Regions from separate parts of the Streptomyces sp. NPDC002779 genome, predicted to be linked through region 2. Evidence: predicted binding sites of a transcription regulator. Region 2 holds the regulator's gene; the other holds the start of a gene.

Region 1 (6,264 bases), on a different contig from region 2:
GGCAACTACGCCGGTTTCGGCGCCAGCAACCCGCTGTGGATCGCGCGGTACGCGGCGACGGTGGGGACGCTGCCGGCCGGCTGGAGCCACCACACCATGTGGCAGTACACCTCGACCGGCCCGACGGTCGGCGACCACGACAGGTTCAACGGGGCCCTGGACCGGGTCCAGGCCCTCGCCCACGGCTGAGCGCACGACGAAGGCCCGGGCCTCCCTCTCAGGAGCCGGGCCCTCGCCTTCGTCCGGCAGCGTCCGTCACGCCGCCGCCGGAACCTCCGCCCGCGCTCCGGCCGTGGCCGGGGACAGGGCCAGGTCGAGCACCTGCCGTACGTCCGTGACGGCGTGCACGTCGAGCTTGTCGAGGACCTCGGCGGGCACGTCGTCCAGGTCCGGCTCGTTGCGCTTGGGGATGATCACCGTCGTGACGCCCGCCCGGTGCGCGGCCAGCAGCTTCTGCTTCACCCCGCCGATCGGCAGGACCCGCCCGGTCAGGGACACCTCCCCCGTCATCGCCACGTCCGTGCGGACCAGCCGGCCCGACAGCAGCGAGGCGAGCGCCGTCGTCATCGTGATGCCCGCGCTGGGCCCGTCCTTCGGGACCGCGCCCGCCGGGAAGTGGATGTGCACACCCCGGTCCTTCAGATCGGCCACCGGCAGTTCCAGCTCGGCGCCGTGCGAGCGGAGGAAGGACAGGGCGATCTGGGCGCTCTCCTTCATCACGTCACCGAGCTGCCCGGTCAGCGTCAGCCCCGCCGCGCCCGTCTCCGGGTCGGCCAGGGACGCCTCCACGAACAGCACGTCACCGCCGGCACCGGTCACCGCGAGGCCGGTCGCCACACCGGGGACCGCCGTACGGCGTTCCGCCGGGTCCTGGGCCGACTCGGGCACGTGGTGCGGGCGCCCGATCAGACCGCGCAGATCGCCGTCCGTCACGGTGAACGGCAGCTCCCGCTCGCCCAGTTCGTGCTGGGCCGCGACCTTGCGCAGCAGCCTCGCGACCGAGCGCTCCAGGTTGCGCACGCCCGCCTCGCGCGTGTACTCACCGGCGAGCCGGCGCAGCGCGCTCTCGTCCAGGGTCACCTCGTCCCGGTCCAGACCGGCCCGCTCCAGCTGGCGCGGCAACAGGTGGTCGCGGGCGATGACGACCTTCTCGTCCTCGGTGTAGCCGTCGAGGCGGACCAGCTCCATACGGTCGAGCAGGGCCTCCGGGATGGCCTCCAGGACGTTGGCCGTGGCGAGGAACACCACGTCGCTGAGGTCGAGTTCGACCTCCAGGTAGTGGTCGCGGAAGGTGTGGTTCTGCGCCGGGTCCAGGACCTCCAGCAGCGCCGCCGCCGGGTCGCCGCGGAAGTCGGAGCCCACCTTGTCGATCTCGTCGAGCAGGACCACCGGGTTCATCGACCCGGCCTCCTTGATCGCCCGCACGATCCGGCCGGGCAGCGCGCCGACGTACGTACGCCGGTGACCGCGGATCTCCGCCTCGTCCCGGACACCGCCGAGGGCCACGCGCACGAACTTGCGCCCCATGGCGTGGGCGACCGACTCCCCGAGCGAGGTCTTGCCGACGCCGGGCGGGCCGACGAGAGCCAGTACGGCACCGCCGCGCCGGCCGCCGACGACACCGAGCCCCCGGTCGTTGCGGCGCTTGCGCACCGCGAGGTACTCGGTGATCCGCTCCTTCACGTCCTCCAGGCCCGCGTGCTCGGCGTCCAGGACGGACTTCGCGCCCTGGATGTCGTAGGCGTCCTCGGTCCGTTCGTTCCAGGGCAGTTCGAGGACCGTGTCGAGCCAGGTCCGGATCCAGGAGCCCTCGGGCGACTGGTCGCTGGACCGCTCCAGCTTGTCGACCTCCTTCAGGGCCGCCTCGCGGACCTTCTCCGGCAGGTCGGCGGCCTCGACGCGGGCGCGGTAGTCGTCGGACTCCTCGCCCTCCGCCTCGCCGTTCAGCTCGCGCAGCTCCTTGCGCACGGCCTCCAGCTGGCGCCGCAGCAGGAACTCGCGCTGCTGCTTGTCGACGCCTTCCTGGACGTCCTTGGCGATGGTCTCGGCGACGTCCTGCTCGGCGAGGTGGTCACGCAGTTGCTGGGTGGCGAGCTTGAGGCGGGCGACCGGGTCGGCGGTCTCCAGCAGCGCCACCTTCTGTTCGGTGGTGAGGAACGGCGAGTACCCGGAGTTGTCGGCGAGCGCGGACACGTCGTCGATGGCCTGGACCCGGTCCACGACCTGCCAGGCGCCGCGCTTGCGCAGCCATGCGGTGGCGAGCGCCTTGTACTCCTTCACCAATTCGGTGACCTGCCCCGGCAGCGGGTCGGGGGCGCTGTCGTCGATCCGGGTGCCCTCGACCCACAGGGCGGCGCCGGGACCGGTGGTCCCGGCGCCGATCCGCACGCGGTCGCGGCCGCGGATCAGGGCCCCCGGGTCACCGTCGGCGAGCCGGCCCACCTGCTCCACCGTGCCGAGCACGCCGGTGCTCGCGTACGTGCCGTCGATGCGCGGAACCAGCAGCACCCGTGGCTTGCCCGGCTCGGATCCGGCGGCCGCTTGGGCCGCCTCCACGGCGGCGCGTACATCGGCGTCGTTCAGATCCAGCGGGACCACCATTCCGGGCAGCACGACCTCGTCATCGAGCGGCAGCACAGGCAGGGTGAGCGGTGTGGACGTCGATGCCATGATCTCCCCTTCGGCAGTCAAGTTGAGCTATGCCGACTCAATGCTCGGGAAAGCTTGAATGTTCCCCGACCTCCGTTCGCTGTGAGCGATCACCGCCGACGAGGCCGGAGCTGCCAAGATGAGGAGATGTCCGCTTCGTACGACATCCCCGAAATCCTGGACCGTCGCGAAGGCCCGCATGGCGAGGTCGTGTTGCGGCGGCACGGTGACCTGCTGCAGATCATCGCCAACGGCTGTTTCCTCATGGACACTTCCGACGGCCGCTCCGAGCGGCTGCTCGTGGACGCGGCCCGGGACGCCCTCGACGGCAGACCTCGGCCGAGGGTGCTGATCGGAGGTCTCGGCGTGGGGTTCTCGCTCGCACACGCCGCCGCCGATCCCCGCTGGGGGCGGATCACGGTCGTCGAACGCGAGCCCGCCGTCATCGACTGGCACCACACCGGGCCTCTCCGCGACCTCACCGCACAGGCCTGCGCGGACCCGCGGACCGAGATCCTCGAAACGGATCTCCTCCCCTACGTCAATGAGACATCCGACACGTTCGACGCGCTGTGTCTCGACATCGACAACGGCCCCGGCTGGACGGTCACGGAGGGCAACCAGGGCCTGTACTCGGTGGCCGGACTGGCAAGCTGTGCAAGGGTTTTGAGCCCCGGCGGGGTGCTGGCCGTGTGGTCCGCGCAGCCCTCTCCGGAATTCGAAGAAACCTTGCGGAATGCCGGGTTCAATCAGGTGCGTACCGAAGAGATCCCCGTTGCCCGGGGCGTTCCCGACGTCGTGCACCTCGCCGTCGGACCTGGATAGCCGAGCTGCGGCGACTCCCCGTACGCTGCTGCCCTGGCGCGGATCATTCAAGCGTCAATCGCAAGCATGCGCAGGCATGTGCCAGACAAACGGATCACCCCACGGATTCCGGAAAGCAACTTCAGGGGCGGGCGATGGAGCAGACACACACCTCCCACAACGGCACGACGGCGACACCCGGCGCACAGCGCCGGGTGCTGGTGGTAGAGGACGATCCGACCATCGTGGACGCCATCGCGGCCCGCCTGCGCGCCGAGGGATTCCTCGTGCAGACCGCGGGCGACGGGCCCTCGGCCGTCGACACGGCGGAGGCCTGGCAGCCCGACCTGCTGATCCTCGACATCATGCTGCCGGGCTTCGACGGCCTGGAGGTCTGCCGTCGCGTCCAGGCGCAGCGCCCGGTCCCGGTGCTGATGCTCACCGCGCGCGACGACGAGACCGACATGCTGGTCGGACTCGGCGTCGGCGCCGACGACTACATGACCAAGCCGTTCTCGATGCGCGAGCTGGCCGCCCGCGTCCATGTGCTGCTGCGCCGCGTGGAGCGGGCCGCGATCGCCGCCTCCACCCCGCGCAGCGGCATCCTGCGCCTCGGCGAGCTGGAGATCGACCACGCGCAGCGCCGGGTGCGGGTGCGCAGCGAGGACGTCCACCTGACGCCCACCGAGTTCGACCTCCTGGTGTGCCTGGCGAACACCCCGCGCGCGGTGCTCTCCCGTGAGCAGCTGCTCGCGGAGGTGTGGGACTGGGCGGACGCCTCCGGCACCCGGACCGTCGACAGCCACATCAAGGCGCTGCGCCGGAAGATCGGCGCCGAGCGCATCCGTACCGTGCACGGCGTGGGCTACGCCCTGGAGACCCCGACGCCATGAGCGACGGGTCGGCCGCGCGGAGAGGCCCCAGGGAGCCCTGGGGCGGCGTACGTCCGTTCTCGATCAAGACCAAGCTGGGCGCGCTGGTCGTCATCTCGGTGCTGATCACCACCGGTCTGTCGATGATCGCGGTGCAGACCAAGACGGAGCTGCGCTTCATCACCGTCTTCTCGATGATCGCCACCCTGCTCATCACCCAGTTCGTGGCGCACTCGCTCACCGCGCCGCTGGACGAGATGAACACGGTGGCCCGTTCGATCTCGCACGGCGACTACTCCCGCCGGGTGCGCGAGAACCGCCGGGACGAGCTGGGTGACCTGGCCGAGACGATCAATGTCATGGCCGACGAGCTGGAGGCCCAGGACCAGCAGCGCAAGGAGCTGGTGGCGAACGTCTCGCACGAGCTGCGCACCCCCATCGCGGGCCTGCGCGCGGTGCTGGAGAACATCGTCGACGGGGTCACCGAGGCCGACCCCGAGACCATGCGCACCGCGCTGAAGCAGACGGAGCGCCTGGGCCGCCTGGTCGAGACGCTGATGGACCTGTCCCGCCTCGACAACGGCGTCGTACCGCTGAAGAAGCGCCGGTTCGAGGTGTGGCCCTATCTGTCCGGGGTGCTGAAGGAGGCCAACATGGTCGCCTCCACGCGCGCGGGGATCGCCTCGGGCTCGGGCGGCCACACCCGTACGGACGTCCATCTGCACCTCGACGTCTCGCCGCCGGAGCTGACCGCGCACGCGGACCCCGAGCGCATCCACCAGGTGGTGGCGAATCTCATCGACAACGCGGTCAAGCACAGCCCCGCGCACGGGCGTGTGACGGTGAAGGCCCGGCGCGGGCAATGGCCCGAGTCGCTGGAGCTGGAGGTGCTGGACGAGGGCCCCGGCATCCCGAAGTCGGAGTGGCACCGGGTGTTCGAGCGGTTCAACCGCGGCGCGGTGTCCGCGCCGCACGGTCCGGGCAGCGACGGCGGTACGGGTCTGGGCCTGGCCATCGCCCGCTGGGCGGTGGATCTGCACGGCGGCCGGATCGGAGTGGCCGAATCCGAGCGGGGTTGCCGGATTCTTGTCACTCTTCCGGGACTGCCATCCGCGTCGAGTTGACGTAGGGTTCGAACCGGAGCCACAAGATCCACGGGCGTTCGGGCAGCCGGACACGTGTGATCAGGCAGAGGCCCGCGCCGTCGGCGCGTCAGGCCGGTATCGACGCATCCCCGAGCAAGCGGAACCACGCTTGTTTCCCGCCATTTCCCAGCGCGAAACACGCTCTCCGATGTGACTTACGCGACGATGAACGGGCCCGGACTGACCTTCCCCGCCAGGGAGGCGTAGCCTTTATTCCCGCTGTCCATCACCTTGTGAAGCGGAAGAGGGCGGTTGCCGCCGTGTCGCCACAGTCCCCCAGTAACTCGAGCATCTCGACCGACACCGACCAAGCGGGCAAGAACCCCGCTGCCGCGTTCGGTCCCAATGAGTGGCTCGTCGACGAGATCTATCAGCAGTACCTCCAGGACCCGAATTCGGTAGACCGCGCCTGGTGGGACTTCTTCGCCGACTACAAGCCGGGGTCGCCTGCCGCCCCGGCTCCGGCGGGCAACGCGGTCGCGGAGACCGCCGCGCCCGCCGCATCCGCTCCGGCCGCTCCCGCGGCTCCGGCTCCAGCGGCCCCGCAGCCGGCCGCCGCCGCGCCTGCCGCGCCGGCGCCCGCCGCGCCCGCCCAGGCCCCAGCTCCGGCTCCGGCTGCCGCCAAGCCCGCCGCCGCCAAGCCGGCCGCCGCGAAGGCCGCTCCGGCCGCCGCGGCCCCGGAGGGCCCCGAGCTGGTGCCGCTGCGCGGACCGGCCGCCGCGGTCGTGAAGAACATGAACGCCTCGCTGGAGCTGCCCACGGCCACGTCCGTGCGCGCGGTCCCGGTGAAGCTG
Region 2 (6,264 bases):
GCGTCCGCCGAGGGCCCGCTGCACCTGGACGAGAAGCTCACCCGGGCTCAGTTCCAGCAGCTGACGGCCGACCTGCTGGAGCGCTGCAAGACGCCGTTCCACAACGTCATCAAGGACGCCGGGATCGCCCTCTCCGAGATCGACCACGTCGTTCTCGTCGGTGGCTCGACCCGTATGCCGGCCGTCGCCGAGCTCGTCAAGGAGCTGACCGGTGGCAACGAGGCCAACAAGGGCGTCAACCCGGACGAGGTCGTCGCCATCGGTGCCGCCCTCCAGGCCGGTGTCCTCAAGGGTGAGGTCAAGGACGTCCTGCTCCTCGACGTGACCCCGCTGTCCCTCGGCATCGAGACCAAGGGCGGCATCATGACCAAGCTGATCGAGCGCAACACCACGATCCCGACCAAGCGCTCCGAGATCTTCACGACGGCCGAGGACAACCAGCCGTCCGTGCAGATCCAGGTCTACCAGGGCGAGCGCGAGATCGCGGCGTACAACAAGAAGCTCGGGATGTTCGAGCTGACCGGTCTGCCGCCCGCCCCGCGCGGCGTCCCGCAGATCGAGGTCGCCTTCGACATCGACGCCAACGGCATCATGCACGTGACCGCGAAGGACCTCGGCACGGGCAAGGAGCAGAAGATGACCGTCACCGGCGGCTCCTCGCTGCCGAAGGACGAGGTCGACCGCATGCGCCAGGAGGCCGAGCAGTACGCGGAGGAGGACCACAAGCGCCGCGAGGCCGCCGAGACCCGCAACCAGGGCGAGCAGCTCGTCTACCAGACCGAGAAATTCCTCAAGGACAACGAGGACAAGGTCCCGGGCGAGATCAAGACCGAGGTCGAGGCGTCCGTCGAGGAGCTGAAGGCCGCGCTCAAGGGCGAGGACATCGCCGAGATCCGCACCGCCACCGAGAAGGTCGCCGCGGTCTCGCAGAAGCTCGGCCAGGCGATGTACGCCGACGCCCAGGGCGCCCAGGCCGCGGGCGGCCCGTCCGCCGGCGACGAGGCCCCGAAGGCCGACGACGATGTCGTCGACGCCGAGATCGTCGACGACGAGCGCAAGGACGGTGCCGCGTGACCGAGGAGACCCCGGGCTTCGAGGAGAAGCCCGACGTCCCCTCCGGCGCGACCCCCGACGACGCCGAGCCGCAGGCCGCCACCCCGTCGGACGACGAGGGGGCGGCCCCGGCCGGGGACGCAAACCAGATCGCCGGTCTGACGGCCCAGCTGGACCAGGTACGCAAGGCGCTCGAAGAGCGCACCGCGGACCTCCAGCGGCTCCAGGCCGAGTTCCAGAACTACCGCCGCCGCGTGGAGCGGGACCGGATCACGGTGCGGGAGATCGCCGTCGCGAACCTCCTGACCGAACTCCTCCCGGTGCTCGACGACATCGGCCGCGCCCGGGAACACGGCGAGCTCGTCGGTGGCTTCAAGTCCGTCGCGGAGTCGCTGGAGACCGTCGCGGCGAAGATGGGTCTGCAGCAGTTCGGCAAGGAGGGCGAGCCCTTCGACCCGACGATCCACGAGGCCCTGATGCACAGCTACGCGCCGGATGTCACCGAGACGACCTGCGTCGCGATCCTCCAGCCGGGGTATCGCATCGGCGAGCGCACCATCCGCCCCGCGCGGGTGGCCGTCGCCGAACCGCAGCCGGGCGCGCAGACGGTGAAGGCCGAGGAGGCGTCCGAGGCCGGCGAGGAGAAGGACAGCAGCTCTGAAGAGGGCTGATCACGGGAAGGAGGGACGTCGGGGATGAGCACCAAGGACTTCATCGAGAAGGACTACTACAAGGTCCTCGGCGTCCCCAAGGACGCCACCGAGGCCGAGATCAAGAAGGCGTACCGCAAACTCGCCCGCGAGTACCACCCGGACGCCAACAAGGGCAACACCAAGGCCGAGGAGCGCTTCAAGGAGATCTCCGAGGCCAACGACATCCTCGGCGACCCCAAGAAGCGCAAGGAGTACGACGAGGCCCGCGCCCTCTTCGGCAACGGCGGGTTCCGTCCGGGGCCGGGAGCGGGCGGCGGCTCGTTCAACTTCGACCTGGGCGACCTCTTCGGCGGCGCCGCCCAGGGCGGCCAGGGAGCCGGCGGCTTCGGCGGCGGACTCGGTGACGTCTTCGGGGGCCTGTTCAACCGGGGCGGCTCGGGTACCACCCGGGTCCAGCCCAGGCGCGGCCAGGACATCGACACCGAGGTCACGCTCACCTTCACCGAGGCGATCGAGGGCGCGACCGTGCCCCTCAGGATGTCCTCGCAGTCTCCGTGCAAGGCCTGTTCGGGCACCGGCGACAAGAACGGCAACCCGCGGGTGTGCCCGACCTGTGTCGGCACCGGACAGGTGGCCCGGGGCTCCGGCGGCGGTTTCTCGCTGACCGACCCCTGCCCGGACTGCAAGGGCCGCGGTCTGATCGCGGAGACCCCCTGCGAGATCTGCAAGGGCAGCGGTCGCGCGAAGTCGTCGCGGACCATGCAGGTGCGCATCCCGGCCGGGGTGAGCGACAACCAGCGCATCCGGCTGCGCGGCAAGGGCGCGCCCGGTGAGCGGGGCGGCCCGGCCGGAGACCTGTACGTCACGGTGCATGTGGACACCCACCCGGTGTTCGGCCGCAAGGGCGACAACCTCACGGTGACCGTCCCGGTGACGTATCCGGAGGCGGCCCTCGGCGGCGAGGTCAGGGTGCCCACCCTGGGCGGACCGCCGGTCACCCTGAAGCTGCCGCCCGGCACCCCCAACGGCCGCACCATGCGGGCCCGGGGCAAGGGCGCGGTCCGCAAGGACGGCACCCGCGGGGACCTGCTGGTCACCGTCGAGGTGAGTGTCCCGAAGGACCTGACGGGGAAGGCTCGGGACGCACTGGAGGCGTATCGCGAGGCGACCGCGGGTGAGGATCCGCGGGCGGAGCTGTTCCAGTCCGCGAAGGGAGCTTGATGCCAGATGGACGGCCGTCGACGCAACCCGTATGAGCTGACCGAGGAGACCCCGGTCTACGTCATCTCGGTGGCGGCCCAGCTCTCCGGTCTGCACCCGCAGACGCTGCGCCAGTACGACCGGCTCGGCCTCGTCTCCCCGGACCGCACCGCCGGACGGGGCCGGCGCTACTCGGCCCGCGACATCGAACTGCTCCGCCAGGTGCAGCAGTTGTCGCAGGACGAGGGCATCAACCTGGCCGGCATCAAGCGGATCATCGAGCTGGAGAACCAGGTGGCGGCCCTGCAGAACCGGGTCGCCGAACTCCAGTCGGCCCTGGACGGCGCGGCCACGGCGATGCAGCAGCGGGAAGCCGCGGTGCACGCGTCGTACCGCCGCGACCTGGTGCCGTATCAGGATGTCCAGCAGACCAGCGCGCTGGTGGTGTGGCGGCCCAAGCGGCAGCAGTCGGACTGACCGCGGCACGCAAGCGCACGAAGGAACCGGGCCCACCGCGGTGGGCCCGGTTTTCTCATGCCGGTTCTCTCATGGCGCCGAGTCGGGTGTCGTCAGGTCCAGTTCGGTGGCGACGACGATCTGCGCCTCGCCGGTCCACTGGAAGGACGAGTTCCCGTCGTCGTCCACGGCGTCGACGATGAAGCAGGACTCCTCACCGTCCGGGACGGTCTCGTACTGGTACGAGGTGGTGCCGGCGGACACGTAGTAGCCCGGGTAGAGGGAACACACGCGCTCCTCCTCGTCGCCCCAGAGCTCACCCCGGCGGACGACGTAACGCGCCAGATCGGGCGTGGGATTGGGGTCCCAGCTGACGTGGAAGCCGTACTCGGTCGGCACGACGGTCACCCCGGTCACCGCGGACGGCGGGGTGAGGTCCGGGCCCTCGCCGCTGACGGCCGCGGACCGTGCGGACTCGTTTCCTGCCGCGTCGAGCGAGCTCACCCGGTAGTAGTAGGTGGCGTCCTCCTCGGTCGAGGAGTCCACGAAGGAGCCCTCGGCAGTGCCGCCGACCCGCGTGTACGTCCCGTCCGCCGTCGCCGCCCGGTACACCCGGTAGGAGGCAGCTCCCGTGACGGTGGTCCACCTGACCCGGAGCCCGTCCATCTCGGAAGCGGTGCTCAGCCCGCCCGGCACACCGGGCGCCGTCCGGTCGGCCGTCGTGACGGCGAGGGAAGCGGTCTTCGGCGACACGTTCCCTGCCTTGTCGTAGGCGTGGACGGCGTACTCGTAGGCGGCCCCGGTCACGGGGAGGGTCGAGTCGGTGTACGACGTCGACGTCGTCGTCGCCAGCGGAGTGCCGGGATACGCACCGCCCTTGGCGCGCCGGTAGATCCGGTACCCCGCGAGGTCCATCTCCTTGTTCTTCGCCCAGGTCACCTTCGCCTTGCCGGTGGTCTGGTCGTACGTCGCCGCGGCGCCCGCCGGGGTGAGCGGGCCGACCTTGTCGACGCTCGCCGAAGTGCGGGGTGTGTAGGCGAACTTGACCTTGGCGGAGCCGGTCCAGTTGACGTAGTCGACGCGCAGGGTGTGCTTGCCCTTGGGGATGGTGACGTCGACGGTCTTGGAGACGGTGGTGGAGGTGTTCGTCCACAGGCTGATCTTGCGGGCGTTCTCGGTGCCGGGGTCCAGGTAGACCCGGATGCCGTCGAGGCCGGAGGCGCTGAGGGTGAACGGCCCCCCGGAGCCGAAGTCCCGGGTCACGGTCCAGCGGACGCCGAAGTTGTTCGACGGCAGCCCGGACGCGGGGGCGCCCGTGCCCCAGTTCTGGTCGATCACGCTGTCGCAGTCCGTCTTCTTCGGGGTGCCGGAGAAGGTGGTGTTCGCGTAGAACGTCCGCTTGAAGACGGGGGAGGTGCAACTGACCGCCGCGGAGGCGGGGGTGACGACGGCGGCGAGCAGGCCCGCCGCGGTGGCGAGCACGGTCGCGGCGGCCGTGCTTCTGGCTGGGTTCATTCGGTCCTCTGAGGTAGGGCAGCCATGGGACGGCTGTCGTGATCACGACCCGCGAGGAGGCGGGTTGGTTGTACGGAGGGGTCGTAACGGCTGTTTGGAGGGGGTTCCGCCATACCTTCACAAGCCAAGCGGAGCGTGGTGTTGCGCACTCGTTAAGTGATTCCGCTTGACGCGGGATGGCACCGCCGCGTTGGCTTTTCAGTCACCTGGGTCGCAATGCTGCGCCCTCGTCCGGAAGGCACCAGAAGTGAGCTCCCCAATGCGTCGTACCGCCATATGTCTGGCCGCGTCCTCGATGGCCCTCTCGCTCTCCGCCTGCGGCGCCCTGGGAGTGACGGGAGACAGCGCCGACGCGAGCCCGACCAAGGGGAACGACATCACGGTGGGCCTCCTCCTGCCGGAGAAGGCCAACACCCGCTACGACAAGTTCGACCACCCCATCATCCGGGCCAAGGTGGCCGAGCTCACTGACAACAAGGGCCAGGTCGCGTACGCCAACGCCGACGCCAGCGCCGCCAATCAGAGCCGGCAGATGCAGAAGATGATCGACGACGAGGTCGACGTCATCCTGCTGGACGCGGTGGACTCCCAGGCCATCGCCACCGACGTGCAGAAGGCCAAGGACGCCGGCATCCCGGTCATCGCCTACGACCGCCTGGCCGAGGGCCCGATCGACGCGTACATCTCCTTCGACAACGAACTCGTCGGCGAGGTGCAGGGCCGCTCCCTGATGGCCGAGCTCGGCGGTGACGTCGACACCTCGACGAAGATCGTCATGATGAACGGCTCGCCCACCGACCCGAACGCCAAGCAGTTCAAGGCGGGCGCGCTCTCCGAGCTCCAGGGCCAGGTGACGATCGCCAAGTCCTACGACACCAAGGACTGGAAGCCGGAGAACGCCGAGGCCAACATGGCCGAGGCGATCGAGGAGATCGGCGCCGCCAACATCGCGGCCGTCTACTCCGCCAACGACGGCATGGCCGGCGGTGTCATCAAGGCCCTGGAGGCCGCGGGCGTCACCGAGCTGCCGCCGATCACCGGCCAGGACGCCGAACTCGACGCCGTGCAGCGGATCGTCACCGGCGAGCAGTACATGAGCGTGTACAAGTCCTACCCGGAGGAGGCCGAGGCCGCCGCCGAGATGGCCGTGGCCAGGATCCAGGGCAAGGACATCAAGTTCGACTCGCTCACCGCGGACCGCGTGGACAGCCCCACCACCCAGGACATCCCCGCCCAGCTCGTCCCGGTGGTCGCGCTGACGCGGGAGAACATCAAGGAGACCGTCGTCGAGGACGGCATCTACAAGCTCTCCGAGATCTGCGCCGCCAAGTACGAGGCGGCGTGCGACGAGATCGGGCTCACGTAACCACCGCCGGGGCCGCCGAGG

Evidence for each region. Region 2 encodes HspR, which represses chaperone genes until heat shock. Its sites were predicted from a motif close to TTGAGNNNNNNNNNCTCAA; they were not measured.
Region 1: the regulator HspR is predicted to act here: its motif matches at 2,693-2,711, upstream of lon (endopeptidase La).

The regions. Positions count from the first base shown of each region.
Region 1 is NZ_JBIAQC010000001.1:414,594-420,857, forward strand. Features, by position in the region: gene ACFYW5_RS01850 (lysozyme) at 1-189, shown strand, start outside; gene lon (endopeptidase La) at 256-2,670, opposite strand; gene ACFYW5_RS01860 (spermidine synthase) at 2,797-3,474, shown strand; gene ACFYW5_RS01865 (response regulator transcription factor) at 3,609-4,346, shown strand; gene ACFYW5_RS01870 (sensor histidine kinase) at 4,343-5,449, shown strand; gene ACFYW5_RS01875 (multifunctional oxoglutarate decarboxylase/oxoglutarate dehydrogenase thiamine pyrophosphate-binding subunit/dihydrolipoyllysine-residue succinyltransferase subunit) at 5,731-6,264, shown strand, end outside.
Region 2 is NZ_JBIAQC010000003.1:433,089-439,352, forward strand. Features, by position in the region: gene dnaK (molecular chaperone DnaK) at 1-1,074, shown strand, start outside; gene grpE (nucleotide exchange factor GrpE) at 1,071-1,724, shown strand; gene dnaJ (molecular chaperone DnaJ) at 1,749-2,927, shown strand; gene ACFYW5_RS11800 (heat shock protein transcriptional repressor HspR) at 2,934-3,383, shown strand; gene ACFYW5_RS11805 (PA14 domain-containing protein) at 3,453-4,877, opposite strand; gene ACFYW5_RS11810 (sugar ABC transporter substrate-binding protein) at 5,137-6,243, shown strand.